4 regions of the Streptomyces sp. NPDC059852 genome follow, and region 3 is predicted to be linked to each of the others. Evidence: riboswitches for the same ligand, from Rfam matches in the RefSeq annotation. Region 3 holds a riboswitch; each other region holds the start of a gene.

Region 1 (7,115 bases), on a different contig from region 3:
AGGTCGAACATGGCCTGGTCGATCAGACGCTGCTCGGTGGCGTCGTAGCCGACGAGCTCCGGGCCGATCTGCTCGATGACGGCGAGGACGGCCTTCTCGACGCCCTTGCCGAGGTAACGGTTGGTGTCACCGTCGCGCAGCTCGATGGCCTCGAAGGCGCCGGTGGAAGCGCCGGACGGGACGGCGGCACGACCCGTGCTGCCGTCGTCGAGGCCGACCTCGACCTCGACCGTGGGATTGCCTCGGGAGTCCAGGATTTCCCGGGCTACGACGACGTCGATGGACGGCACGAGCATCTCCTTCGTGATGTGAAGCCTGTACGCAGCCCGCGGTGGGTGCTGCGAGACGAGCCTAACCGGCTCCGGGGCCTCGGCCGGCGGTCCACCGCTCTGTGGACAGAACCGAGAGCGAATTGTTTCCGAACGGAACAAAAAGCGGGCGCCTACACCACACAGAACCCCGCCCCGGCGCGTACGGGGGAACACGCGCCGGGGCGGGGAGTCTGCGGGGTCCTACTTCAGGTGGAGCTGCTGACCCGGGTAGATCAGGTCGGCGTCCTGGACGATGTCCTTGTTCAGCTTGAAGAGCTTCTCCCAGCCGCCCTTGACGTCGTGGTCCGCGGCGATCGTGCTGAGGGTGTCGCCCTTGACGACCTTGTACTCGCCGTCGCCCTTCTTGACCTTCTTGCCGGTCGGGGTGGTGACGGTCTTGGTGCTCTTCTCGGCGGCCGGACGCTCGGCGGAGCGGGAGGCCGGCTTCTCCTCGGTGGAGCGGGTGCTCTGCTCGCCACCGGTGGCGGAGGAGCCGTTGTAGGCCGCGCCGGACAGGCCGGTGCCGCAGTTCGGCCAGGCACCCTTGCCCTGGCTCGCGAGGACCTTCTCGGCTATCGCGATCTGCTGGGCCTTGGTGGCCTGGTCGGCGGTGGAGGCGTACTGCGTGCCGCCGTAGGCCGCCCAGGTCGAGGCGGAGAACTGCAGGCCGCCGTAGTAGCCGTTGCCGGTGTTGATCGACCAGTTGCCGCCGGACTCGCACTGGGCGACGGCGTCCCACTCGGAGGCGGTGGCGGCCGAGGCGCTGCCGGAGGCCATCAGCGGGCCGGCGACGGCGGCGGCGCCGGTGACGCCGACGACGGCGATGGCGCGGGCGGCCTTGGACGGACGGCGGTGCTTGCCCTTGCTGGAGAACAGCATGGAGAGATCCCCTCACCGACGCCTACGAGGTGAGCTGTCGGGTTCGGGCCGGTTGAGTTGCCCGGTCGCGCAACGCTGGTGCGTGCTGCGCGACTTCACCCCAAGCCGGTTCCGGCCGTCCTCGCCCCGGAGGGCCTCGACTTCCGGACCCGGCGCTTACCTTGGGTCCCCCGCTCCTGCCTACGGCGCTTGACGCGACGACTGTTCCCGTACGGCCGCCGGCAGGATTCGGCGTGACGGCTGTCGGGGCTCGCTCTGGTGGCGAGCGGTCACGACCGTAGACACGCCGCTCGGGGATTTTCAAAGACGATCAAGGCTTCTGAGATCTATCTCTCAGTCCATTCAAAACGGACATTCACCATGAAAGCAGGGCGCGAACTGCCGCTTCCTTTGGCCCCGTTCGGCCGTTATTCGGTGGGGACGTCCAGCGTCTGACCGGGGGCGATGCTGTTCGCGTCGGCACCGATGGCCGCCTTGTTCGCCTCGTACAGCGCGCGCCATCCGCCGTCGACGTCAAGGGAGTCGGCGATGGAGGCCAGCGTGTCGCCCTCGCGGACCCGGTAGGAGGCGTGGCGGCCGGAGGAGCCGGCGGTGGCGTCCTCGGTGCCGGACTCCTCGGCGCTCGCGCCGCGGTGACGTCCGGAACCGGCCGGTGCGTCCTCGATCGCGGCGGTGTCGACGAGGCTCCAGGAGCCTACGCTCTGCACGGAGTTGTCCTGATTGTCGCTCTTGGCCTTCTCCACGGGGGAGCTGTCCGGCGACTCCGGGGCCGTCGCCCCGCCCGTCTTGCCGGCCTTCTCGGACGCATCGGACTTATCAGCCGCAGAGGATGAAGAAGGGGAGGAAGTGGAGCTGTCGGGCGTTTCGGACGAGTCGTCCGGTGACGCGCTCGGCGTGCCCGACGCGTCGCCGGAGGCGGCCGAATCGCCGGAGGAGTCGGAGGATCCGGATGAATCGAGCAAGCCGGACGAGCCGGACACCTCGCTCGGGGAGTCCTCCCCGACCCCGGTGTCGAGGTCGATGGCCCCCGACTTCTTGGTGAGCCCGTGGAGCACCGCACAGGTGCCCCAGGGGCTCGTGCCGCGCTCCGCGAGGATGTCCTGCGCCACGGCGATCTGCTGGGAACGGCTCGCCAGATCCGGGCTGGCGGCGTAGTCGAGACCGCCGAACCTCTCCCAGTCCGTCTGGGTCAACTGGAGCCCGCCGTAGTGCCCGTTGCCCGTGTCGGCGCTCCAGGAGCCGCCGCTCTCGCAGTCGGCGACCTTGTCCCACACGCTGCCGTCCGCCGCGCTCGCGCCCGAGGCGCCGAGGAGCGGGATGGCGATGGCGGAGCCGGTCACTCCGGCAGCGACAAGAAGAGCCGGAGCCTGACGGGGGCGACGGTGACGACCGTTCCCGGAGAGCATGCGGGGACCTTTCGCGAGACAGCGGTGACCAAGGCGCACGGAACCCGCGTGCCTTCGTTGATGGGTGAACGTATAGGCAGACGATCACTTGTCACAAGTTAATGCCGCGCAGATCACGTGAAGATCACAGAGGTGAGCGCGTGTCACGTTTGCGGAGCGGAACGGTTGCCTCCGACCGGGGTGAACTCCACCGGCAGGGTGCGCAGGCCCCGCATGATGAGCCCGCCGCGCCACCTCAACTCGGCCGGGTCGGCGGCCAGTCGCAGGTCCGGGAGCCGGGTGAGCAGGGTGGCCAGGGCCGTCTGCCCCTCCAGCCTGGCCAGCGGGGCGCCGAGGCAGTAGTGGATGCCGTGGCCGTAGCCGAGGTGCTGGTTGTCGCGCCGGCCGAGGTCGAGGACGTCGGGGTCGGCGAACCGCTCCGGGTCACGGTCGGCGGCGGCGAGGACGACGAGCACCGGGTCACCCGCGGCGATGTCCTGTCCGCCGATGGTCAGCGGCTCGGTGGCGAACCGCCAGGTGGCGAGCTCCACCGGCCCGTCGTAGCGCAGCAGTTCCTCGACGCCGGTCTCCAGCAGGGCGGTGTCGTGGGCGGCCAGGGAGTCCTGGAGCCGGGCACGCTGGCCGGGGTGGGTGAGCAGGGCGTAGGTGCCGTTCCCGATGAGGTTGACGGTGGTCTCGAAGCCGGCGAACAGCAGGATGAAGGCCATGGCGGCGGCCTCGTTCTCGGTGAGGTGCTCGCCGTGGTCGGAGGCCCGGATGAGACCGGAGATGAGGTCCTCGTCCGGGGTGGGCGCGCCGGGCAGGGCTTCGCGCTTGCGGTGGATGAGTTCGGCCAGATAGCCGCGCATCTTCTTCACGGACCGGGCCACCCCGCCGCGGGGCCCGCCCTGGTGCCGGATCATCATGCCCGCCCAGTCCCGGAAGTCGTCCTGGTCCTCGCGGGGGACGCCGAGCAGGTCGCAGATGGCGTGGATGGGCAGCGGGAAGGCGAACTCGTGGATGAGGTCGGCCTCCCCCTTCCCGGCGAACCCGTCGATCAGCTGGTCGGTCAGCTCCTGCACGCGGGGCGCGAACGCGGCGACGCGGCGCGGGGTGAACGCCTTGCTGACCAGCCGCCGCAGCCGGGTGTGGTCCGGCGGGTCGATGTTCAGCAGATGCGTCATCAGCTCGGCCTTGCGCTCTCCGGGGATGCCGGTGCGGCCCTTGGCGTGGGCCGGTTCGGCGTGATGGGCCGGGTTCTTGGAGAGCCGGTTGTCGGCGAGCGTCTGCTTGGCGTCGGCGTACCGGGTGACCAGCCAGGCCTCCACCCCGCTGGGCAGCCGGGTCCGGTGCACGGGCGCGTGCTCCCGCAGCCAGGCGTACGCGGGGTACGGGTCGCTGGCGAACTCCCAGGTGAACAGCTCGGGAGCGCCGGGGGCGGGCGCGGGGCGGTGGGGCTGGTCGGTCACGCCCCCGACCGTATCTGCCCTAGGCGGACACGCCCTCCGCGGCCCGGACCGCGTCCCGGTAGGCGCGGGCGGCGACCCGCAGGGCGGCCTCCGGGTCGACGCCGGCCTCCGCGGCCCGCACGGCCGTGGCGAGCAGGTCGTACCCGACGCCCTCCCCCGTCGGCAGCGGGACGTCCAGGCCGGCCGTGCGGACCCGGGACGCCAGCTTCGCCGCGAGGGCGAGGCCCGGCTGGCCGAGCGGGATGCCGTCGGTCACCGACTCCCGCCGCTTCTCCTCGGCCTTCGTCCGCAGCCAGTGCTCACGGACCTCCTCGGGAGTCGTCGCGGTCGCGTCGCCGAAGACATGGGGATGGCGGTGGATGAGCTTGGCCACGATGCCGCCGGCGACGTCGTCGACGGAGAAGGGCGCGTCGGGGTGCTCCTCGGCGATCCGGGCGTGGAAGACGACCTGGAGCAGGACGTCGCCCAGTTCCTCGCGCAGCTCGTCGCGGTCGCCGTCCTCGATCGCCTCGACCAGTTCGTACGCCTCCTCGATGCCGTACTTGGCCAGGCCCTCGTGGGTCTGCCGGGAGGACCAGGGGCACTCGGCGCGGATGCGGTCCATGACCTGGACGAGGTCGAGGAGGCGGGCGCCGGGCAGGTCGTAGGAGGCGGGCAGCAGCTCCAGCTCGGGCATCCGCACCCGGCCGGTGCCGGCGAGACGGGCCAGGCCGTCGGTGAGCGCGGGCTCGCCCTCGCCGGTGGCGACGACCACGGCGGTCCGGCCGCCGGAGCACGCCTCGACCAGCTGCTCGGCGGTCGGGGCGGCCTCGTCGACCGTGATCCCGGCCTCGCGCAGATACGGCAGCTGCGGGTGCGCGCCGTCCGCGCACAGCACCCGGTCGGTCGCGCGCAGCGCCTGCCAGGCCGGCCAGGACAGCAGGCCGGGGGCGACGCGGTGGCTGGTGGTGAGCAGGACGATACGGCCGGGGGCGGCTTCGGGACTGGTTGCGTTCACGCTCCGAACGTAACCCACGCCCCGGGTGCGGCCCTTCGGCCGTCCCCGGACCGGCCGGCTACGCGGGCTGCTGGGGCGCGGTGACCTCGCGCAGCCAGGGGGCCTTGGCGTCCGTGCGGGCGCTCTGGCGGGCGTCCCAGGTGCCGTAGCGGGGGTTGAGGTCGATGTCGAGCTTCTTGGAGGCCGCGGCCAGCGCGTCCCAGAAGGCGGGCTTGCCGGTGTCGGTGCCGAGCGCGGTGGCGAGCTTCTGGGCCTCCAGCTGGAGGCGGAGGTTGTCGTCGAGACGCTGCGGCGGGACGCCGTACTGCTGGAGCCAGGACGTCTCGAGCGCCTTCGCGCCGCCGACCTGCTTCTCCAGGCCGTCCCGCATCTCCTGGACCTCCTTGCGGGTGACGCTCACCCCGCGGTCGAGGGCGGCCCGGTGCAGCACCCGGTCGAGGACCATGGTGTGCAGCACGTCGCGCGGGAGGGTGCCGGACTTGGCGACGACCTGGGCGTAGGCGGCCTCGTCGGGGACGGCCGCGCGCTGGGCGTCGCGTACCTCGCTCACCCGGTTCTCCAGCTGGGCGACGGTGATCCGCTGGTCTCCGACGACGGCGGCCGCGCCCGGATGCGCGTCGCTTCCGCACGCGGTGAGCAGGGGTGCCGCGGCGAGCGCGGCGGAGAGCAGGAGCGCGGTACGACGGCGGCGGTGCAAGGAGACCTCCCGAGGGGCGCTTGTGCGACGGTGCACAAAGTCTTGCGATGATCGATGGTAGGCAGTGGGCAGGCTCTGGCCAACCCATGGGACCAACGATTCACCAGGACTTCCGGCACCGACGCGCCCGCCGGACGGGGCCATGCGGGGCGGATCGTCAGCCGCGCACCTGGCCCAGCCACTGCAGGGTGCGGCGGACCTCCGCGGCGAGGGGATGGGCGGGGCCGTGCAGCCGCTCGACGTCCATCAGGAGCCGCGCCAGGGTGTCGTGGGCGGCGGGCCGGTCCCCGAGGGCGAGCAGGAGGTGCCCGATGCGGCGGCGCACGTCGTGGGCGAGCACGGGGTCGCCGGAGACGTACTGGTTCTCGTAGTACGGCAGCAGCGCGCGGTACTCGGCGAGGGCTGCGGCCGGTTCGCCGAGCTGCTCCAGGCACTGGGCGACGTCGTAGCGGAAGCGCAGGGACTGCGGGTCGGCCTGGCCGGCCTCGGAGGCCCGTTCGTCGGCGAGGCGGCGCAGCTCGGGCAGGGCGCGCCGGTACTGGCCGTCGTCCATGAGCGTGGCCGCGTACTGCTTGCGCAGGGTGCGCACGACCGGTGAGTGGGTGCCGTGCTGTTCGGCCGCGACGGGCAGGATCGCGCCGAGGATGTCGACGGCCTGGGTGATCCGGCCCTCGCCGAGGAGCCGCTTGACCTCGTCGACGGCGCGGGCCACGTCGGCCTTCTCGTCGGCGGGCGGTGCCGGGGCGGCGGGCGCGGGCTGGGGCGCGGGGGTGCGGGCGCGGTCCGGCCACGGCGCGTGGGGGCGCAGGAAGGGGCGGGTGGGGTCGAGGGGTTCCCCGCTGGGCGTGCCGCGCGCGGGCAGCAGCGTCTCCAGGGCCTCGTAGACCTCCTGGGCGGAGGCCGGGCGGTGCTGGGGGTCCTTGGCGAGCAGGCGCAGGACCAGCGCCTCCAGGGCCTCGGGGACCTCGGGGCGGGTCTGGCGCACCGGCTTCGGCGGCTCGTACAGGTGCCGGTGCAGCACGCCGAGCGCGGTCGAGCCGGAGAACGGCACGTCCCCGCTGAGCAGTTCGTGCATCAGGACGCCGAGCGCGTACAGGTCGGTGTACGGGCCGACGGCTCCGCCCATCGCCTGCTCGGGGGCCATGTAGGCGGGCGAGCCGATCGGGGAGCCGGTGTGGGTGAGGCGGGTGGTGTCGGTGTCCATGACGGACGCGACGCCGAGGTCGAGGACGGTGACGGTGCCGTCCTGCTTCACCATCACGTTGCGCGGCTTGAGGTCGCGGTGGACGATCGGCACCGCGTGCACGGCGCTGAGCACCGCGCACAGCTGGGCGGCGACCGCGACCGCCCAGGGCCACGGGTACGGCTCCCGCTCGG
Region 2 (7,115 bases), on a different contig from region 3:
GCTCGCCAGTATGGAGTTCCACCCGCAGCCCCAGGCCGGCGCGCCCCGGCCCTGGGCGTTCCCGGCCCCCGAGCGCGGCACGCTGGACAACGGCCTGACGGTGCTGCGCTGCCACCGCCCCGGCCAGCAGGTCGTCGCCGTCGAGGTCCTCCTCGACACCCCGCTCGACGCCGAGCCCAAGGGCCTCGACGGCATCGCCACGATCATGGCGCGCGCCCTGTCCGAGGGCACCGACAAGCACACCGCCGAGGAGTACGCCGCCGAGCTGGAGCGCTGCGGTGCCACCCTGGACGCCTACGCCGACCACCCCGGCGTCCGCGTCAGCCTGGAGGTGCCGGTCTCCCGGCTGCCTAAGGCGCTGGACCTGCTCGCCGACGCGCTCAGGGCCCCGCTGTTCGCCGACGCCGAGGTGGAGCGCCTGGTGCGCAACCGCCTGGACGAGATCCCGCACGAGCTGGCGAACCCCTCGCGGCGGGCCGCCAAGGAGCTGGCCCGGCAGCTGTTCCCGGCGTCCTCGCGCATGTCCCGCCCGCGCCAGGGCACCGAGGAGACCGTCGCCGGCATCGACTCCGCGGCCGTACGCGCCTTCTTCGAGCGGCATGTGCGCCCCGCGACCTCCACGGTCGTGGTCGTCGGCGATCTCACCGGCGTCGACCTCGACGCCCTGCTCGGCGACAGCCTGGGCGCCTGGACCGGTTCGCAGGCCGAGCCCCGCCCCGTCCCGCCGGTCACGGCGGACGACACCGGCCGGGTCGTCATCGTGGACCGCCCCGGAGCCGTGCAGACGCAGCTGCTGATCGGCCGGGTCGGCCCCGACCGGCACGACCGCGTGTGGCCGGCGCAGGTCCTCGGCACGTACTGCCTCGGCGGCACGCTCACCTCCCGTCTGGACAAGGTCCTGCGCGAGGAGAAGGGCTACACGTACGGCGTGCGGGCGTTCGGTCAGGTCCTGCGCTCCGCGCCGGACGGCACCGGCGCCTCGATGCTCGCCATCACGGGCTCCGTCGACACGCCCAACACCGGCCCCGCGCTGGACGACCTGTGGACCGTCCTGCGCGGGATCGCCGCCGACGGACTCACCGACGCCGAGCGGGACTTCGCCGTGCAGAACCTCGTCGGGGTGGCGCCGCTGAAGTACGAGACGGCCGCCGCCGTGGCGAGCACGCTGGCCGACCAGGTCGAGCAGCACCTCCCCGACGACTTCCAGGCGACGCTGTACCAGCAGCTCGCCGCCACCGGCACCGTCGAGGCCACCGCCGCGGTCGTGAGCGCCTTCCCGGCGGACCGTCTCGTCACGGTCCTCGTCGGCGACGCCTCGGCGATCCGGGAGCCCGTCGAGGCCCTCGGCATCGGCGAAGTCACCGTCGTGACGGCCGACTAGAGCACCGGCCGGCCCTGCGCGCGCGGGAGCCCTGGTGACGGCAACGTCACCAGGGCTCCCTTATGCCCGAATTGGGGCGGAGGTTGCCTGTCTGCCCTGTGGGATGCGCTACAAAAGCCGCGTTCCGTTTGGGAATTGAACACTGTCCCGCTTAGCGTCATCCGGGCTGTTCGTCAGGCAGTGCGCCGCGCCCGCGGCACCGGACAGTCATCGCCGAGTCCCCGCATGGCGCGAGCCAGGGGAGCCGGGGACCCATCGCAGTCCCTGGGGTGAATCGGACGCCCGCGCAGCCGCGAGGGGGTCCGTAGGAGACCTTCCTGCTCCGAACCCGTCAGCTAACCCGGTAGGCGAGAGGGAAGGAAAGGACCAGCCACCACATGGCGTTCAGTTGCGCCACGGGGAAGAACCGCCCCTCCGGGAAGCACCGCAAGCCCGGCCGGTTCGAGCGCACCACGGCCCGTGCGGCCGGTGTCGCCGCCCTCACCGCCACCGGCGTCGTGGGCACCCTCGCCGCCCCCGCGCTGGCCGCCGAGCCCGCAGCGGAGCAGACCGGCCTCATCCCGGTCGTCGCCGTCGAGGACTCCATCGCCACCCAGATCGACGCGCAGGCCGCCGCCCAGGAGCGGGCCGCCGCCGAGGCCGCGGCCCTCGAGCAGGCCGCCCGGGAGGCCGCGCGCCACAAGGCCGCCGAGAAGGCCAAGCAGGAGCGGGAGGCCAAGGAGCGCGCCGCGCGGGAGGCTGAGCGCAAGCGCCTGCTGTCCTACGTCGCCCCGATCGCCGGGTCGTACGTGTCCACCTCCTACCAGTCGGGCGGTGGTCTCTGGTCCTCCGGCAGCCACACCGGCATCGACTTCCACGCCGCCAGCGGCACCTCGGTCCACGCGGTCGGCGCCGGCACCGTCGTCGAGGCCGGCTGGGGCGGGGCCTACGGCAACAACGTCGTGATCAAGATGAACGACGGCACCTACACCCAGTACGGGCACCTGTCGTCGATCGGCGTCTCGGTGGGCCAGGCGGTCACCCCCGGTCAGCAGATCGGCCTGTCCGGCGCCACCGGCAACGTCACCGGACCGCATCTGCACTTCGAGGCGCGCACCACCGCCGAGTACGGCTCCGACATCGACCCGGTGGCCTACCTCCGCTCGCACGGCGTCGACCTCTGAGACCTCCGGCTGAGACCTCCGGCGTCTTCGTCCGCCTTACCGCGGCCCCGGCTTCCGAGCCGGGGCTTTCGGTCTTTCTGGACAACGACTGTCCAAAAAATATCCATGGATTCCGGCCCGCCGTCGGAAATTCACGCTTCTTGCCATAGAGTCGCTGAACACACGTCATTCGTCGACGTTTCACGGGCATTAAGGCGGAGGTCGGCATGCGTATTCCGGCGCACTCGGTGTGCACCGCGATCCGGGACGACATCGTCGCCGGTGTCCTGGAGCGCGGCGGCCGGCTCACGGAGGAAGTCCTCGCCCGCCGGTACGGCGTCTCCCGTGTCCCCGTGCGCGAGGCGCTGCGCACCCTGGAGGCGGAGGGCTTCGTCGTGACCCGCCGGCACGCGGGCGCGTGCGTGGCCGAGCCCACCGAGCAGGAGGCGGCCGACGTCCTGGAGATGCGCACGCTGCTGGAGCCGCTCGGCGCCGCCCGGGCCGCCCAGCGACGCACCGAGGCCCATCTGAAGGTGCTGCGCGGCCTGGTCAGGCTGGGTCAGGAGCGGGCCAGGCGGGGCAACAGCGAGGATCTGCGCTCGCTGGGCGGCTGGTTCCACGAGACGCTGGCCCAGGCGTCCGGCAGTACCGCCCTGACCTCGACGCTGACCCAGCTGCGCCACAAGATCGCCTGGATGTACGCCGTGGAGGCGTCCGCCGACCCCGTGGAGTCCTGGGCGGAGCACGGCGCGATCGTGGACGCGGTGGCGCGCGGCGACGGCGAACGCGCCCGCGCGCTCACCGCCCTGCACACCGAGCACGGGCTCTCCGCGCACCGGCTGCGCTTCGGCTCCCGGGGCGACCGCGCGGAGCGTGTGAGGAATTCGCAACATGCCGTAAACATGCCGAGCCTGCGGAATTAACACAGGCACCGTATACAAAGAAGAGCAATTTTGGGGCAGTGAATTCACGCTGCCCTTTTCCGGCTGTCCGGGGTAATCCAGGTGCCGACGCCGTGAAATTCCACGCGAGCCCGGCCGGGAAAGGCGAAGCCGCGCCCGCCGGAAAGGCGGACGCGGCTTAAGGTGCCGTGCGGGAGACTCGCCCGGGCCGCTCAGACCGTCTCGGGCAGTTCCTCGAGGCCCTCGGCGACGAGCTTGGCCAGACGGTCGAGGGCGGCGTCCGCACCCTCGGCGTCGGAGGCCAGGACGATCTCCTCGCCGCCCTGGGCGCCCAGGCCCAGGACCGCCAGCATCGAGGCCGCGTTGACGGGGTTGCCGTCGGCCTTGGCGATGGTCACCGGGACGCCTGTGGCCGTGGCGGCCCGGACGAAGATGGAGGCGGGGCGGGCGTGGAGACCCTCGGCCCAGCCGACGTTGACGCGGCGCTCAGCCATGTGTTGCTGCCCTTCGGTGTTCAGGGTTGTCTAGACCAGTTTCACACATCGGGGGCGCCCGGCGGAACGGCCCGGGCGCCCCTGCCTCGACGACCGCCGCACCCCGCGGGACGTCGGGAACAGCCTGCCTCGCGCCGGTGTCGTACGCGAGCCGTAACCTGGCCCCATGCAGAGCGCCTCGGACCGGCACGTGTACCCCGCCCACTGGGAAGCCGACGTGGTGCTGCGCGACGGCGGCACCGCGCGCATCCGGCCCATCACCGTCGACGACGCCGAGCGCCTGGTCAGCTTCTACGAGCAGGTGTCGGACGAGTCGAAGTACTACCGCTTCTTCGCGCCCTACCCGCGTCTGTCCGCCAAGGACGTCCGCCGCTTCACCCACCACGACTTCGTGGACCGGGTGGGACTCGCGGCCACGATCGGCGGCGACTTCATCGCCACCGTGCGGTACGACCGCATCGGCGCCGACGGGGCGCCCGCGTCCGCCCCCGCCGACGAGGCCGAGGTCGCCTTCCTCGTCCAGGACGCCCACCAGGGACGCGGCGTCGCCTCCGCCCTGCTCGAGCACATCGCGGCGGTCGCCCGGGAGCGCGGCATACGCCGGTTCGCCGCCGAGGTGCTGCCCGCCAACACCAAGATGATCAAGGTGTTCACCGACGCCGGGTACACCCAGAAGCGCAGCTTCGAGGACGGCGTCGTCCACCTGGAGTTCGACCTGGAGCCCACCGACCGCTCGCTCGCCGTGCAGTACGCGCGCGAGCAGCGCGCCGAGGCCCGGTCCGTGCAGCGCCTCCTGGTGCCCGGCTCCGTCGCCGTAGTCGGAGTCGGCCGCACCCCCGGCGGCGTCGGCCGCGGCGTCCTCGGCAACATCACGGACGCCGGGTTCACCGGCCGGGTGTACGCGGTGAACAAGGCGTTCCCGAAGGACCTGGAGGAGATCGACGGGGTGCCCGCGCACCGGTCCGTGCGCGAGATCGAGGAGCAGGTCGACCTCGCGGTCGTCGCCGTCCCCGCCGAGCACGTGCCCGAGGTCGTCGCCGAGTGCGGCGCGCACGGCGTCCAGGGACTGGTCGTCCTCGCCGCCGGATACGCCGAGAGCGGCCCCGAGGGACGCGAGCGGCAGCGCGCCCTCGTACGGCAGGCGCGCAGCTACGGCATGCGGATCATCGGCCCCAACGCCTTCGGCGTCGTCAACACCTCCCAGGACGTCCGCCTCAACGCCTCCCTCGCTCCCGAGATGCCCCGCCCGGGCCGGATCGGGCTGTTCGCGCAGTCCGGCGCCATCGGCATCGCGCTGCTGTCCCGGCTGCACCGCCGCGGCGGCGGCGTCACCGGAGTCACCGGCGTGTCCACGTTCGTCTCCTCCGGCAACCGCGCCGACGTCAGCGGCAACGACGTCCTCCAGTACTGGTACGACGACCCCGACACCGACGTCGCCCTCATGTACCTGGAGTCCATCGGCAACCCCCGCAAGTTCACCCGCCTCGCCCGGCGCACGGCGGCGGCCAAGCCCCTGGTCGTGGTCCAGGGCGCCCGGCACGGCGGCGCGGCCCCGCAGGGCCACACCGTCCGCGTCACCCGGCTGCCCCACGCCACCGTGTCCGCGCTGCTGCGCCAGGCCGGCGTCATCCGCGTCGACACCATCACCGAGCTGGTCGACGCGGGCCTGCTGCTGGCCCGCCAGCCGCTGCCCGCCGGACCCCGCGTGGCGATCCTCGGCAACTCGGAGTCGCTCGGCCTGCTCACCTACGACGCCTGCCTCGCCGAGGGCCTGCGGCCCCTGCCGCCGCTCGACCTGACGACCCAGGCGTCGGCCGCCGACTTCCACGCCGCCCTGTCGCACGCGCTCGCCGACGACACCTGCGACGCCGTCGTCGTCACCGCGATCCCGGCGATCGGCGACGCCTCCACCGGGGACGCCGAGCTCGCCGAAGCCCTGCGGTCGGCGGCCGAGCGGGTGCCGGGCAAGCCGGTCCTGGTGGTCCACGTGGAGCTGGGCGGACTGGCCGAGGCCCTGTCGGCGGCGGCCAGCACCGCGCCCCGGACCGGCATCACGCCCCGCGGCACCGTGCCCCGCCCGCACCCCGTCCGCCCCCTGGACTTCCCAGAGGAACCGCAGTCCGGACCGGACGGCGACCCCGGCGGCCCACCCCGCCTGATCCCCGCCTACCCGGCCGCCGAACGGGCCGTCCGCGCGCTCGGCGAGGCCGTCAAGTACGCCCAGTGGCGGCGCGAGGCCGCCGAGCCGGGCCGCGTCCCCGAGTACGACGACATCGACGAGAAGGGCGCCGCGAGGCTGATCGACCGGCTGCTCGCGCGTGGCCAGGGACTCACACTCGACACCGACGACACCTGCGAGCTGCTCGGCATGTACGGCGTCCACGTGCACCGCGCCCTGCACGCCCCCACCGCCGACGCGGCCGTGGGAGCCGCCGAGGCGCTCGGCTACCCCGTCGCCCTCAAGGCCACCGCGCCCCATCTGCGGCACCGCGCCGACCTCGGCGGAGTCCGCCTCGACCTCGCGGACGAGGAGCAACTGCGGCGGGCGTACACCGAGTTGGCCGAGCTGTTCGGCAAGCCGGAGGAGCTGAGGCCGGTCGTGCAGCGCATGGCGCCACGCGGTGTGGACACCGTCGTACGGGCCGTGATCGACCCGGCGGCCGGCGCCGTGCTGTCCTTCGGGCTCGCCGGCGCCGCCTCCCAGCTGCTCGGGGACATGGCGCACCGCCTGGTCCCGGTCACCGACCGCGACGCCGCCTCGCTCGTCCGCGCCATCCGCACCGCCCCGCTGCTGTTCGGCTGGCGGGGCTCCGCACCCGTGGACACCCCTGCCTTGGAGGAGCTGCTGCTGCGGGTGTCACGTCTGGTCCACGACCACCCCGAGGTCGTCGCCGTCACCCTGGAGCCGGTGGTCGTCGCCGCGCACGGCCTGAGCGTGCTCGGGGCCTCCGTGCGCCTGGCCCCGCCGCCCGCCCGCGACGACCTCGGGCCCCGGACCCTGCCTGCCTACTGAGACGACGGTGACCGGTGCCTCGCAGTCGGTGCACCCCCGTAGGATGGCGTCATGGCCAAGACCAGTACGACGACCCAGGGGCTGCGTGCGGCGATCGAGCGCAGCGGCTACTACCCGGCCCTCGTGGCCGAGGCGGTGGAGGCCGCCGTGGGCGGCGAGCCCATCCGGTCGTACCTGGTCCAC
Region 3 (7,115 bases):
GCACCAGGTGCTGGGCGGCCCCGGTGATGAAGGGGACCTCACTCTTGGTGGCTTCGAGCAGTCCCTCCTCGACAGCCGCCAATCCGGCCTGGACATCGGCTTCCAGAGCCTGGTCCCGCACGCTCAGCCCGAACGGCCCGACGACGGTCACGAGGGGTCTCCTGTCTGCTGGTGTCTTTCGGCTGGTTACACGGTTTGTCGATAGGTCGCTGCCATCACTCAAGTCAGCGTATCCGGTCACGTTTCGATCACCGATGCCGCCCACCCGTCCACCACGGCCGACATCGGTCCACGGTCGGTATGTTTTTTGATCACCCGATGAGGATGGACATTCATCGATTTATCGGTACGTCACTGTGAGTAGCCGACCGCTCTCCATCCCTCCGCGAATCGAAATCCGGTTCGACCCTGCGGGGGCCGGCCCGCAAGCCTGTACGCCCCCCGCCTCCGCCTACCCCGACCCGCCCTCCGGACGCCTCCACGCCCCCTCAACGAACGGCACGAAGGGCGGGGTTCCTGCCCCATAAAACGGACTCTCCGGACCCAAGGGGACAGATGGACACCTTGACAGTGAGCCCTCCACGGCCAGGCAATAACAGGGGAGTTGGAGCCATTGCCCGATTTGCCGTTGTTGTGATCGCCGTGAGTTGGGTCACGCGGCCACCCGTCGGCACCTCCCCCACGGGAAGCCTTCGTCCCCTTGCCAGAAAAGCGAGTTGAGAATTGGCAACCGCAAAGGATCAAGCGCCCCATACGCCTCAGACCATGGTCAATTAGCACGTCAGGTGATTGCGGCACTTGTTCCAGACATGTGCTCTCGCATACGTTCCCGCTCTGTCGGGCGGACGCCGAATCCTGCCGCCGCCCGAGTCATCCACCTACGCAACGCACCGCACGGCAGGAGCGGGGGACCCAGGTAAGTCGCCGTACCGCACGCCTCGATGGCGCGCCGGAACGGCTAGGGGTGAAGTCACGTCGTCGAACGACGGTGTGACCGGGCATCTCCCGCCCGAACCCGACAGCTCACCTCGCAGGCGCCGGAGAGGAACGAACAGCGCCATGTCCCGAGGCAAGCACCGTCGCACCCGTACCAGCCCGTTCACCCGGCGCGTCATCGCCGCCGGTACCGGTACCGCCGCTCTCGCGCTCCCCCTGCTGGCCGCGACCACCGCGAGCGCCGCCGAGCCCGGCAAGGCCCCCACCGTGGCCAAGGTCGGCTCCGTCAGCTACACCACCAAGAAGGGCGACACCCTGTACGGGATCGCCGACCGCTACGACGCCCAGGGCGGCTGGCGACAGCTCTACAAGGACAACCGCGCGGCCATCGGCGACAACCCCCGGCTGATCCACCCGGGCGTCGACCTGAAGGTCCGGTCCGCGAAGAAGGCCGCGCCGGCCAAGGCCGAGACGAACACGGCGTCCGCGCCCGTCAAGAAGTCCGCCGTCGCCCAGGCCACCCAGGCCTCCGTGAAGACGTACGCCGACAACCTCGACGGCTGGATCCGCGAGGCGCTCGACATCATGGCGCAGAAGGGGATCCCCGGTTCCTACGAGGGCATCCACCGCAACATCATGCGCGAGTCGTCGGGCAACCCGGCCGCCATCAACAACTGGGACTCCAACGCCGTGGCGGGCACCCCGTCCAAGGGTCTCCTCCAGGTCATCGACCCGACCTTCGCGACCTACCACGTGCCGGGCACCGCGTACGACCCGTTCGACCCGGTCGCCAACATCACGGCCGCCTGCAACTACGCGGCCGCGCGCTACGGCTCGATCGACAACGTGAACGGCCCCTACTGAGCCTTCTGCAGCACCCATCAATAGCGGAACTGGGCCAGGCTGCGGGCGAACAGTCCCTCGAGGACGACGGCGATGCCGTCGTCCTCGTTGGACAAGGTGATCTCGTCCGCCACCGCCTTGAGTTCGGGGTGTGCGTTGGCCATCGCCACACCGTGCGCCGCCCAGTCGAACATGGGGATGTCGTTGGGCATGTCCCCGAAGGCGATGGTCTCGTGGGGACCCAGGCCGAGATGCTCGGCGGCGAGCGCGAGGCCCGTCGCCTTCGTGACGCCGCATGGCTGGAGTTCGACGGTCCCCGGCCCCGACATGGTGACCGTCGCCAGCGAGCCCACCACCGCGCGGGCCGTCGCCGCCAACTCGTCGTCCGACAGCGTCGGATGGCGCAGCAGCACCTTGCTGATCGGCTCGCACCACAGGTCGTCGCGGTGCCGCACCCGCACGGCCGGCAGGGTCGGGTGGGGCATCAGATAGCCCGGTTCGATGAGCGTGAGCCCGTCGGCACCGTCCTGGTCGACCGCCGCGTACACCTGCCCCACCTCGGCCTCGATCTTGCCGAGGGCGGTCTCCGCCAGGTCCCGCTCCAGGGTGATGGACCACAGCAGCCGGTCCCGCCCGGCGTCGTACAGCTGCGCGCCCTGTCCGCACACCGCCAGTCCCCTGCTGCCCATGACGTCCAGGAGGGGCCGCACCCGGGGTGCCGGCCGTCCCGTCACCACGAGGTGCTGGGCACCGGCCACCGCCGCCTGCGCGAGTGCCGCGAGCGACCGGTCGGAGAGCGTGTCGTCACCTCGCAGGAGGGTCCCGTCCAGGTCAGTGGCGATGAGTGAATATGCGATCGGTGCGGCCATGATCAGAGAATACGGACAGGAAGCCCCCTCGACTCGACCTGAACCGGACGGCTGCTCTGTTCACATGAGTTGACACCGGTTCCGGTCCCACTTGTGTCCGAGCCCGCACAACTCGCGCCCGTTTATGGCGGTTTCGCCCCTACGAGATCTTCGAGGGCGGTACGGACGCCGAGTTGGGGCCCGTCGCCCGGTGAAGAGGACGGCCGACCGCGGCGACCTGGGGGGAAGCCGATCGCCTGCCCGGAGGATTCACCCTGCCCAAGACCGCCACCTCACCCGTAACGTGGGCCCGACCACATGGCTTACGGAGCGTATGAGAGTGAGGCAGTACCCCATGCCCCCCTTCGATCTCCCCGAGGGCGACCCCTTCGGCGCGCACAACCTTCCGTACGGCGTCTTCTCCCTCCCGGGCCCGGACTCCGCGCGCCGGGTGGGCGTCCGGCTCGGCGACCACGTCCTCGACGCGGGCAGGGCGGCCCAGGCGCTCGGCTCGCCGTACGCCCCGCTGCTCGCCCAGGAGTCGCTGAACGCGCTGCTCGCCGCGGGCCGCACCACCTGGTCCGACGTACGGCGGGCGCTGACCGCCTGGGTCACGGTGCCGGCGCACCAGGAGGCCATCGCGGAGCTGTTCCACCCGCTCTCCTCCGTGACGCTGCACCTTCCGTTCGACGTCGCGGACTACGTCGACTTCTACGCCTCCGAGAACCACGCGCGGAACGTCGGCCAGATCTTCCGCCCCAACGCCGAGGACTCCCTCACCCCCAACTGGAAGCACCTGCCGATCGGCTACCACGGCCGCTCCGGCACGGTCGTCGTCTCCGGCACGGACGTCGTACGGCCCTCGGGCCAGCGCAAGGCGCCCACCGACCCGGCCCCCGTCTTCGGGCCGTCCGTCCGCCTGGACATCGAGGCCGAGGTCGGCTTCGTGGTGGGCACGCCGTCCGCGATGGGCGCGCCCGTCCCACTGGGCGACTTCCGGGAGCACGTGTTCGGCCTGTGCCTGCTCAACGACTGGTCGGCGCGTGACATCCAGGCGTGGGAGTACGTCCCCCTCGGCCCCTTCCTCGGCAAGTCCTTCGCCACGTCGGTGTCGGCCTGGATCACCCCGCTGGACGCCCTGGACGAGGCCAGGACGGCGCCGCCCGAGCGCACGCACCCGCTGCTGCCATACCTCGACGACTCCGGCGACGAGACCGAACCCGGCGGCTACGACCTGCGTATCTCCGTGGCGATCAACGGCCACGTCGTCTCCGAGCCGCCCTTCTCCACCATGTACTGGACGGCCGCCCAGCAGCTCGCCCACATGACGGTGAACGGTGCCTCCCTGCGCACCGGCGACCTGTACGGCTCCGGCACGGTCAGCGGCCCCACCGAGCGTGAGCGCGGCTCCCTCCTGGAGCTGACCTGGAACGGCCGCGACCCGCTCGAACTCCCCGACGGCAAGCGCACGTTCCTGGAGGACGGCGATGTCGTCACCCTGTCCGCGTGGGCGCCCGGCCCGGGCGGGGTACGGGTGGGCCTCGGCGAGGTCACCGGACGGATCGTGGCCGGCTGAGGCGCGACCGCCGGGTGGGCGGGGCACGCCCGTGGATCCGTCGGCTCTTTCCCGCTGACTCCCGCGGGCCGCACCGTCATACTGGCTGGCGGTGGGAAGCGCACCCCTCGGGATTCCCGCGGCCCACCGCCCCGCACCGACGTCCGCGCGCTGTCCCTGACCAGGATCCGGAGCCCCTGGCATGACCGTCTGCCTGCTCCTGCTGAGCATCGTCGGCCTGACGGCCGCCATCCCCGTCCCGCGCGTCCTGACCCGGGCCGCCTGGCCGGAACGGGACCCCGTGGTCGCGCTGTGGGTGTGGCAGTGCCTCGTCGCCACCGTGCTGCTGTGCTGCCTGACGGCGCTCGCGCTGGGCACCGCCGCCGTCTTCGGCACCGCCCGCGCCCAGCTGTTCGCCCCGGCGCCGCCGTCCGTGACGGAGGCGTACGACCTCTCCGCCGCCCCGGCCTGGGCCGCGCTCCTCACCCTCCTCCTGGCCTGCGGGGCGGCCTGGACGACCGCGATGCTCGGGCGGGAGCTGGCCGAGGCGCGCAGGCGGCGCGGCCGTGCGCGGGCCCAGCTGCGCGAGCGCGCCCCCGATCTGCCGGCCGGCCTCGGCTCCACGCGCGGCCCGCTGCTGGTCCTCGAGGACGAGTACCCGGACGCCTGGTGGATGCCGGGCAGTCCGCCGCAGCTGATCGTCACGACCGGTGCCCTGCACCGCCTCACCGACCACCAGCTCGACGCCGTCCTCACCCATGAGCGGGGCCACGCCCGCGCCCACCACGACTGGCTGCTGCACCTGTCCACCGCGCTCGCCACCGGCTTCCCCCGTGTCCCGCTGTTCGCCCACTTCTGCGACCAGACCCACCGCCTGGTCGAACTGGCCGCCGACGACACGGCCTCCCGCCGCTGCGGCCATCTGACGACGGCCCTGGCCCTGATCGAGCTCAACCAGCACCGGGGCGTGCTGTCCTGCGCCTCCACCCACCGGCTGCTGGGCGAGCGTGTCGACCGCCTTCTCCAGCCGCCCCCGCGCCTGGGCCGCCGCGACCGCGCCCTCACCACGACCCTGGCGGCGCTGGTCCCGCTGGTCCCCCTGCTGATCACCTTCGCGCCGGGACTCCTGACGCTCTCCTAGGGCCTAGGGCCGGGGGCCGCCCTCACTCCCAGCCGTCGGGCTCCGGCTCCTCCATCGGCCAGTCGTCGGGGGCGTCCGGAGCGGACTGCGAGGCCGGCTGCGAGGTGGGCTGCGGGATGGACCCGGGTGCCGGTGCGGTCAGGCCGGCCAGGACCTCGACCACCCCTTCGCCGTACGTCGCCCGCTTCTTCTCGCCGACGCCGCTGATCCCGCCCAGCTCGGCCACCGACGTGGGCCACACCGTGGCGATCTCGCGGAGCGTGGCGTCGTGGAAGATGACGTAGGCCGGGACGCCCTGCTCCCGGGCCTGCTCGGCCCGCCAGGCGCGCAGGGCCTCGAAGGCCGGGACCAGTTCCTGCGGCAGCTCGGCGACGGCGGCCTTCGCCTTGCGCTCGCCGCGGCCGGATCCGGACGCCGACCGCGAGGACGCCGGCCGCTTGGGCTCCTTGCGCAGCGGCACCTCCCGCTCCCGCCGCAGCACCGAGCCGCTGTCCTCGGTCAGCACCAGCGTGCCGTACTCCCCCTCGACGGCGAGCAGGCCCTGCGCCAGCAGCTGCCGGATGACGCCCCGCCACTCGCCCTCGGTCAGCTCCTCGCCGATGCCGAACACGGAGAGCTGGTCGTGGTCGAACTGGATGACCTTGGCGGTGCGCCGGCCCAGCAGGATGTCGACGATCTGCAGCGCGCCGAACTTCTGCCCCCGCTCCCGCTGCAGCCGGACGACCGTCGACAGCACCTTCTGCGCGGCCACGGTGCCGTCCCAGGTCTCGGGCGGTGTCAGGCAGGTGTCGCAGTTGCCGCAGGCGCCCGCCTCGGGGTCCTGGCCGAAGTAGGCGAGCAGCTGGGCGCGCCGGCACTGGACCGTCTCGCACAGGGCCAGCATCGAGTCCAGATGCGCGCCCGCACGGCGCCGGAACGCCTCGTCCCCCTCGCCGAGCTGGATCATCTTGCGCTGCTGGATGACGTCGTTGAGGCCGTAGGCCATCCACGCCGTGGAGGGCAGGCCGTCCCGCCCGGCCCGGCCGGTCTCCTGGTAGTAGCCCTCGACGGACTTGGGCAGGTCGAGGTGGGCGACGAACCGCACATCCGGCTTGTCGATGCCCATGCCGAAAGCGATGGTCGCCACCACGACCAGGCCCTCCTCCCGCAGGAACCGGGACTGGTGCGCCGCGCGGGTGCCCGCGTCGAGGCCCGCGTGGTACGGGATCGCCTCGATGCCGTTGCGGGAGAGGAACTCGGCGGTCGCATCGACCGACTTGCGGGAAAGGCAGTACACGATGCCCGCGTCGCCCGCGTGCTCCTCGCGCAGGAAGCTCAGCAGCTGCTTCTTCGGGTCGGCCTTCGGCACGATCCGGTACTGGATGTTGGGCCGGTCGAAGCTGGCCACGAAGTGCCGGGCGTCCGGCATGCCCAGCCGCTGGGTGATCTCCTGGTGGGTGGCCCGGGTCGCCGTCGCCGTCAGCGCGATCCGGGGCACGTCCGGCCAGCGCTCGCCCAGCAGGGACAGGGCGAGGTAGTCGGGGCGGAAGTCGTGGCCCCACTGGGACACGCAGTGCGCCTCGTCGATGGCGAAGACCGAGATCTTGCCGCGGGAGAGCAGCTCCAGCGTCGCGTCGAGCCGCAGTCGCTCGGGGGCGAGGTAGAGCAGGTCGAGCTCGCCGGCGACGTACTGCGCCTCCATCACGCGGCGCTCGTCGAAGTCCTGCGTGGAGTTGATGAACCCGGCGCGCACGCCGAGCGCCCGCAGGGCGTCCACCTGGTCCTGCATGAGGGCGATCAGCGGGGAGATCAC
Region 4 (7,115 bases), on a different contig from region 3:
CCGGCCCTGGAGCACGCGCTCGCCGCGAAGAGCCGGCCGGTCCTCGCGTACGCGCCGCCCCAGGTGCCGGGCGCCTGGTGGCCGCAGCCGTACGCCCCGCACGGGCACGCCCCCGGTGCACCGGCGGCCCCGGCCTGGAACCCGTACCAGGTCTGACGGCTCAGGCGGACGCCTCCGTGAGCCGGCGCAGCTCGTCGTCCGTCAGGGTCAGCTCGGCCACTCCGAGCAGGGCCGGCAGCTGTTCCGGGGTGCGGGCGGAGGCGATGGGGGCGACGACCGTCGGGCGGGACGCCAGCCAGGCCAGGGCCACCGTGGCGACCGGCACGCCGTGCGCGGCGGCCGCCTCGTCCAGCGCGGCCAGCACCCGCCGCCCCCGCTCGGTCTCCGCGTGCCGCCCGGCGCCCTGCGCACGCGGGCTGTCCACGGCCGCGCCGGGACGGTACTTGCCGGTGAGGAAGCCCGCCGCGAGCGCGTAGTACGGCACCGCGGCGAGGTTCTCCCGTTCGGCGAGGTCCTGGAGGGCGCCCTCGTAGGTGTCCCGGGAGACCAGGTTGTAGTGGGGCTGGAGCGCCACGTACCGGGCCAGGCCCTCGCGGTCGGAGAAGGCGAGGGAGGCCGCCAGCCGCTCGGCGGAGATGTTGGACGCGGCGATGTGCCGGACCTTGCCGGCCTTCACCAGCTCGTCCAGGGCGCCGACGATCTCCTCGACCGGCACCTCGGGCTTGTCGAAGTGCGTGTAGTAGAGGTCGATGCGGTCGGTGCCGAGGCGGCGCAGCGAGGCGTCGGCGGCGGCCTTGATGGTGGCCGCGTTCAGGCCCTGGAAGTCGGGGTGCTGGCTGACCTTGGTGGCGATCACGACGTCGTCCCGGTTGCCGCGTGCCTTGAGCCAGTTGCCGATGACGGTCTCCGACTCGCCGCCCGCGTTGCCCTCGACCCACGCCGAGTACGAGTCGGCCGTGTCGAGGAAGTTGCCGCCGGCCGCCGTGTAGGCGTCGAGGACGGCGAAGGAGTGGGCCTCGTCGGCGGTCCACCCGAAGACGTTGCCGCCGAGGCAGAGCGGGGAGACCTCGAGGTCGGAGGAGCCGAGTGTGCGCAGTGCGGTCATGCAAGGGAACAACGACGGTGGCGGTACCGCCGATTCCGCTCCCGGGATGAATTCCCTGTGAAGGGGGCGGGCCGGCGCACCGAGGACCGGCAGCCCTGACGTCGGGGGGTCGTCGTCAGGACCGCCGGGGATCAGGTGGGGAGGGTGCTCAGGGGGTGAGGCCCTTGCCGCGCAGCCAGGCCAGCGGGTCGATGCCGCTCGCGCTGCCGTCGGGGTGCACCTCGAGGTGCAGATGGGCGCCGGTCACGTTGCCCGTGGCGCCGACACGGCCGATGACGTCACCGGTGTTGACCTTCTGGCCGACGCTGACGCTGATCGAGGACTGGTGGGCGAACCAGATCTCGGTGCCGTCGTCCAGGGTCAGCTCGGTCTTGTAGCCGTAGGAGCCGTCCCAGCCGGCGAAGGTGATCGTGCCGGAGTGGACGGCCTTGATCAGGGTGCCGGTCGGCGCGGCGAAGTCGAGGCCCGTGTGGTGCCCGGACGACCAGTAGGCGCCGGCCTCACCGAAGGTGGAGGTCAGGGTGTACGAGGAGGTCGGCAGCGTGTACTGCTTGGCCAGCTCGGCGAGGCGCTCGGCCTCGGCCTTCTTGCGGGCCTCCTCCTCGGCGGCGGCCTTCGCCTCGGCGGCCTTCTCCTTGGCCTCCTTCTCCGCCTTGGCGGCCGCCTCGGCGACCTCCTTCTCGGCGGCGGCGACGGCGGCCTCGGCGGCCTTGCTGTCGACCTGGTCCTGCTGGAACTCGGCCTGGGCGATGATCCGGCTGCGCAGCGCCTCACCGGCGTCGGAGCCGCTCTGCGGGGTCTCCTGGCCGGTCTCGCCCATGGTGCTGAGGGCGGTGGCGGTGTCGTCCGCGGCGGAGTCGTCGCCGGAGATCAGGGGCAGGTCGGGCAGGGTGATGGCGACCGGCGGCTTGCCGCTCTGCGCGGTGGCCATGCCGCCCGCGCCGACGGCCGCTATGACGCCGACGCCGAGAACCGTGGAGCTGCGGGCGAGTCCCCCGCCGCGCTGCTTGGAGACGCGGTGCCTGCCTCGGACGGGACGGAGGGAGTCCGCGGTGGGGTTCCACTCCTCGAAGGGGCCGTCGTCGGTGCGGTCGTAGCCGAAGGTGTCGGCGGTGCGCTGACCGGGTACGAACGAGGCATGCGGGGCAGGACGGTTCGACGCCACGTGGGCGTACTCCTTTCCTTCCTTCTCGCCTACCGGGTTAGCTGACGGGTTCGGAGCAGGAAGGTCTCCTACGCGCGTATACGTACCGTGATGTCACGGTGGTATCCGCGCGATTCACCCCAAGGTGGTGGTTCCCCGGTTCCTTGGCAGGATTCGGCGCGTGCGCACGGAGCCGCCTCTTGTGACGGCTGGGACGACCGCGCTGCGTTATCGAACGTTAATAGACGCGGGGTACGGATTCCAAGCCGTTCCCCTTGATCATTAACGATTTCCGCCGGGACTTACGGGCCATGAGCGGTCCAAATCGGGCGAGTTGACGCCCACGAGACACCCTCACGATTGCTGACAGTGTGTCAGTTGTTATGCGGAGGGGGTTCGCGCGATCACGTACCGTGAGAACCGGTGAAGGCGTCCCGCGAGCCTGACGGGGGCCGGAAAACACTCAGGGCCGGAACTGATGAGTTCCGGCCCTGAGCCTTCAGTAGCGGGGACAGGATTTGAACCTGCGACCTCTGGGTTATGAGCCCAGCGAGCTACCGAGCTGCTCCACCCCGCGTCGATGTGTCCATAGTACGCCATCACCGGGGCCCGCCGCACACGCCTTTCCGCAGGCCCCGGTCGCGCGGGCCTCGCCGGGCGGGTGTCAGGGCGCCAGGTGGGCGTTGGGGGCCGCCGCCCGGGCCGCGTACTCGGGCAGCACCAGGACGTCCACGCCCGCGGCGGCGAGCATCCCGCTGCCGTCGGCGTCCGTCACGAAGGTGTCCGGCTCGCGCCAGGCCGTCACCACCCGGCGCACCCCGGCCGCCAGGATCAGCCGGGCGCAGGGCGTCGGCCGGGAGGCGCGGTGCGTGCAGGGCTCCAGGCTGCTGTAGACCGTGGCGCCGGCCAGCCTCGGGTCGCCGGGCGCGATCTTGGCGAGGGCCGCCTCCTCGGCGTGCACGACGGGGTCGCCGGCCTCCCGGGAGTGGCCCCGCGCCAACTCGGTGCCGTCCGCGGCGACCACGACCGCGCCGACGCTGAACGCGGTGGGCGAGGGCGGGCACTCGGCGGCCAGGTCGCACGCCAGGGCCAGCCAGTGCCGGTCGGCGGCGGCCGGGAGGACACCCGTGCCGGGCGCGGTCGGCTCGTAGCGCATCAGCACCACGTCCTCGATGCGCCGGGTCTCCACGAGCCTCAGCCGGCCCTCCTGGTATCCGCCGGGCCCGAAGAGCCGGGGCGCCCGGGGGTCGCCCACGAACAGCGGCGCGAGGACGAGCTGCAGCTCGTCGGCGAGCCCCTGGCGCAGCAGCTGCGTGTGGACGGTGCCGCCGCCCTCGACCATCAGCCGCTCGACGCCACGCACCTCGCGCAGATGCGTCAGCAGGACCCGCCAGTCCAGGTCGTCGCCGAGCGCGACGACATCGGCGGCGACGGGGTCCTCCCGCAGCCGCCGGGCGCCCTTCTCCGTCGTGTAGACGACCTTCTCGCCGCCGGTGTGCCAGAAGTTCGCCGCCGGATCCAGCTCGCCGGACGCGCTGACGGTGACCTTCAGCGGGTACGCGGGCTTGCCCTGGGCGGTGCGGGCGGCGCGGCGCTCGGCCGAGTTCACGAGCAGCCGGGGGTTGTCCGCCCGGATGGTGCCGGCGCCGACGAGGATGGCGTCCACGGAGGCCCGCACCCCGTCGACCCGGTCGAAGTCGGCCGGGCTGGACAGCAGCAGCCGGTCGGGGCCCGTGTCGTCGAGGTAGCCGTCGAGGGAGACGGCGGCGGACAGCAGGACGTAGGGGTACGACGGCATCGGCGCGCTCTCCCGCTCGGCGGATCGGGGCTGGTTTCGGCAGGGCTTGGTTCAAGTTTGAAACAAACCTACACTGGACACATGACGACTCGCTGGCTCACCCCCGAGGAGCAGCGCGCCTGGCGCGCCTACATCGCCGCCGTCGCGCTCGTGGAGGACGCGCTGGACCGGCAGCTCCAGCAGGAGGCCGGCATGCCCCATCTGTATTACTCCATTCTCGCCACCCTGTCCGACGCCCCGGAACGCCGGCTGCGCATGACCGATCTCGCCGAACGGCTGAAGATCACCCGCAGCCGGCTGACGTACGGCGTCTCGCGGCTGGAGAAGGACGGCCTGGTGCGGCGCGAGGACTGCCCCGTGGACAAGCGGGGCAGCGTCGCCGCCCTCACGGACGAGGGGATGCGGCTCCTGGAGCAGGCCGCCCCCGGACATGTGGACACCGTACGGTCGCTGATCTTCGACCGGCTCTCCCCGGAACAGGTCGGACAGCTGGAGGACATCTTCACGGCCATCGGCTCCGGCCTCCAGGGCGACTGCGGCCACGCCACGGGCGACGAGGTGCCGTGGCGCCGGCGCGCGTCCAAGAACTGTTCGTGACACACACCGCCAGGACGGGTGACACGGAGTCATTGCTTCAAAGTTAAAGCACGAGGTAGGGTCACTCTCCCGAGCTGCTTCAAATCTGAAGCAGACAGCCGCACGGAACCCGGAGACCCGCATGCCCGACTCCCTCGCAGCCGCCACCCAGCGCGCCCGTGTCCGGGTCCCGCTGCGCTTCCCCGACGGCTACACCTCCGACGCCGAACTGGTCACCTTCCACGGTCTGACCGACGGCCTGGAACACGTGGCCGTCGTCCTCGGCACCCCCGAGCCCGGCACCACCCCCCTGGTCCGCCTCCACTCCGAGTGCCTGACCGGCGACGTCTTCGGCTCGGCCCGCTGCGACTGCGGCCCCCAACTGCGCGAGGCCGTCGAGCGCATCGCCGAGCGCGGCGGCGTCCTGCTGTACCTGCGCCAGGAGGGCCGCGGCATCGGCCTCTACAACAAGCTGGACGCCTACGCCCTCCAGGACGAGGGCCTCGACACCTACGCCGCCAACGCCGCGCTGGGCCTGCCCGAGGACGCCCGCGACTACACGGCGGCCGCCCAGATGCTGACCGCCCTCGGCATCGGCGAACTGGACCTGCTCTCCAACAACCCCGACAAGGCCGACCAGTTGCGCGCCCTCGGCATCACGGTCCACCACCGCGTCCCCACCGGCGTCTTCGCCACCCCGGACAACGTCCGCTACCTGCGCGCCAAGGTCCTCCAGACCCAGCACACGCTGCCGCTGGGGGATCTGGCGGAGGCGAGCCCGGCGTAAGGGTGCCCGGCCCCTTCACGTCAGAACGGCCCGTCAGGGTCCCGCGATCAGGTCACGGCCTCCGGACGGAGGCGGACCGGATGGCCGGAACAGTCCGCCGTCACGGCGGCGCGGACGGCCGCCGCCAAGAATGCAGGCTGATCGTCCGCACAGGACGTACGACGCGAACGGGAGTCGCCAGTGACCATGGTCGGACTGTTCTGGATCACCACCGACGAGGTGTACGTGGGTGCCCCGCCGGGCACCGACGGCCTCGGTGCCCGGCTGACCGAGAAGGGCGTGGAGGCGGACGGCGCCGGGGTCCACCGGACATGGGCCTGGGAGCAACTGCGCTCGGCCACCGTCGAGGGCGCCCTCGTGCGCAGCGCCTCCCGCCGGCGCCTGACACTGGCCATGGAGGTCGTGCTCACCGCGGCCATGGGCGGCACCGCCGAGCCGGAACCGATGCTGCTGCGCCTCGAAACCGTCACCGGCGTCGAGGAGTTGACCGTGTACGCGTCGGCAGCCGGTGCGTACGAGCAGGAGGAGTTCGACCTCTCCCAGCGTCTCCTGGCCCGGTTCGTCGAGGGCGCCGAGTCCCCCCGCACGCTCATGGCCTGGAGCGGAGAGGCCGGCGACACGAACCTGAAGCCGTCCGAGCGGCGGGCGCTGCTGCGGAAGTGGACGGGCGGATGATCCCGGTCCCGCCCCGGAGCCAGGCCGTTTCGTGGCCGGGAGTTCAACCCGCGTGGCTGGTGGGCGACTTGTACCGTCCTGCGGCATGGGCCCCGGGAGGAACGACGCGGCGCCCGAGCCGGCCGAAACCGACACGGACGCCGCGTGACCGTAGGCCCTGTGGGACTCGAACCCACAACCAATGGATTAAAAGTCCACTGCTCTGCCAATTGAGCTAAGGGCCCAGGCGTGGTGCCACCCCGAGCATAGCCGCACGTGGCCGTCGAGCCGATCGGGTATCGGGGTGACGGCCCTGTCGCCGGGGTGGGCGAGCCCGTCGGGCGGGGCGCCCACGCCCGTGCGCGGGGACGTCGGAAGAGGTCCTTACGGCCTTTCCGTGCCCGTCGCCGGTCAGGTACTCCGGAACGCCGAAGGGCCCGCACGACATGAGTCGTACGGGCCCTTCGGCGATCAGCCGATGTCAGCCGTTGCGCTTCCAGCGCGGCTTGTCGTCACGGCGCCCGAAGGAGGAGCCGGTGCCCCGGTGGTCGTCACGACGGCCGTAGGGACGCTCGTGGCCGCCGGAGCGGAAGCCCGGACGGTCGTCACGGCGGTCACGGTTGAACGGGCGGTCGCTGCCCCGGTGGCCACCGCGCTCGTCACGGCGCTCGAAGGAACGGCCGGCACCGCGGTCGTCACGGCGGAAGCCGCCGCGGTCGTCACGGCGCTCGAACGAACGGCCACCGCGGTCGTCACGGCGGTCACGGTTGAACGGGCGGTCGCCACCCCGGTCGCCCCGGTCGTCGCGACGGAAACCGCCACGGTCGCCGCCGCGGTCGTCACGGCGCTCGAACGAACGGCCACCGCGGTCGTCACGGCGGTCACGGTTGAACGGGCGGTCGCCACCCCGGTCACCGCGGTCGTCGCGACGGAAACCGCCACGGTCGTCACGGCGCTCGAAGCCACGGTCGCGGTCCCGGTCACGGTTGAAGCCACCGCGGTCGTCGCGGCGCTCGAAGGAACGCCCGCCCCGGTCACGGTCGAAGGACCG

What was found. A riboswitch is a leader RNA that binds a small molecule or an ion and turns the genes downstream of it on or off. The one in region 3 is predicted to bind cyclic di-AMP.
Positions count from the first base shown of each region.
Region 1: another riboswitch for cyclic di-AMP. It lies ahead of ACFV46_RS04755 (transglycosylase family protein); the one in region 3 lies ahead of ACFV46_RS03815 (transglycosylase SLT domain-containing protein).
Region 2: another riboswitch for cyclic di-AMP. It lies ahead of ACFV46_RS32570 (M23 family metallopeptidase); the one in region 3 lies ahead of ACFV46_RS03815 (transglycosylase SLT domain-containing protein).
Region 4: another riboswitch for cyclic di-AMP. It lies ahead of ACFV46_RS31865 (M23 family metallopeptidase); the one in region 3 lies ahead of ACFV46_RS03815 (transglycosylase SLT domain-containing protein).

Region 1 covers NZ_JBHWJK010000003.1:88,865-95,979, forward strand. Annotated here, with positions in the region: gene eno (phosphopyruvate hydratase) at 1-290, opposite strand, end outside; gene ACFV46_RS04755 (transglycosylase family protein) at 513-1,190, opposite strand; cyclic di-AMP (ydaO/yuaA leader) riboswitch at 1,195-1,388, opposite strand; gene ACFV46_RS04760 (transglycosylase family protein) at 1,598-2,596, opposite strand; gene ACFV46_RS04765 (cytochrome P450) at 2,740-4,044, opposite strand; gene ACFV46_RS04770 (nucleoside triphosphate pyrophosphohydrolase) at 4,064-5,041, opposite strand; gene ACFV46_RS04775 (SurA N-terminal domain-containing protein) at 5,100-5,738, opposite strand; gene ACFV46_RS04780 (protein kinase) at 5,896-7,115, opposite strand, start outside.
Region 2 covers NZ_JBHWJK010000041.1:21,472-28,586, reverse strand. Annotated here, with positions in the region: gene ACFV46_RS32575 (pitrilysin family protein) at 1-1,381, shown strand, start outside; cyclic di-AMP (ydaO/yuaA leader) riboswitch at 1,583-1,746, shown strand; gene ACFV46_RS32570 (M23 family metallopeptidase) at 1,759-2,544, shown strand; gene ACFV46_RS32565 (GntR family transcriptional regulator) at 2,751-3,446, shown strand; gene ACFV46_RS32560 (HPr family phosphocarrier protein) at 3,638-3,919, opposite strand; gene ACFV46_RS32555 (GNAT family N-acetyltransferase) at 4,086-6,932, shown strand; gene ACFV46_RS32550 (DUF5998 family protein) at 6,984-7,115, shown strand, end outside.
Region 3 covers NZ_JBHWJK010000002.1:306,932-314,046, forward strand. Annotated here, with positions in the region: gene ACFV46_RS03810 (polyprenyl synthetase family protein) at 1-151, opposite strand, end outside; cyclic di-AMP (ydaO/yuaA leader) riboswitch at 879-1,052, shown strand; gene ACFV46_RS03815 (transglycosylase SLT domain-containing protein) at 1,060-1,800, shown strand; gene ACFV46_RS03820 (HAD family hydrolase) at 1,818-2,648, opposite strand; gene fahA (fumarylacetoacetase) at 2,983-4,203, shown strand; gene ACFV46_RS03830 (M56 family metallopeptidase) at 4,385-5,323, shown strand; gene recQ (DNA helicase RecQ) at 5,346-7,115, opposite strand, start outside.
Region 4 covers NZ_JBHWJK010000038.1:35,336-42,450, reverse strand. Annotated here, with positions in the region: gene ACFV46_RS31875 (PrsW family intramembrane metalloprotease) at 1-156, shown strand, start outside; gene ACFV46_RS31870 (aldo/keto reductase) at 161-1,105, opposite strand; gene ACFV46_RS31865 (M23 family metallopeptidase) at 1,254-2,270, opposite strand; cyclic di-AMP (ydaO/yuaA leader) riboswitch at 2,282-2,439, opposite strand; tRNA gene ACFV46_RS31860 (tRNA-Met) at 2,753-2,826, opposite strand; gene ACFV46_RS31855 (dihydrofolate reductase family protein) at 2,914-4,047, opposite strand; gene ACFV46_RS31850 (MarR family transcriptional regulator) at 4,129-4,644, shown strand; gene ribA (GTP cyclohydrolase II) at 4,766-5,410, shown strand; gene ACFV46_RS31840 (hypothetical protein) at 5,591-6,085, shown strand; tRNA gene ACFV46_RS31835 (tRNA-Lys) at 6,237-6,309, opposite strand; gene ACFV46_RS31830 (DEAD/DEAH box helicase) at 6,546-7,115, opposite strand, start outside.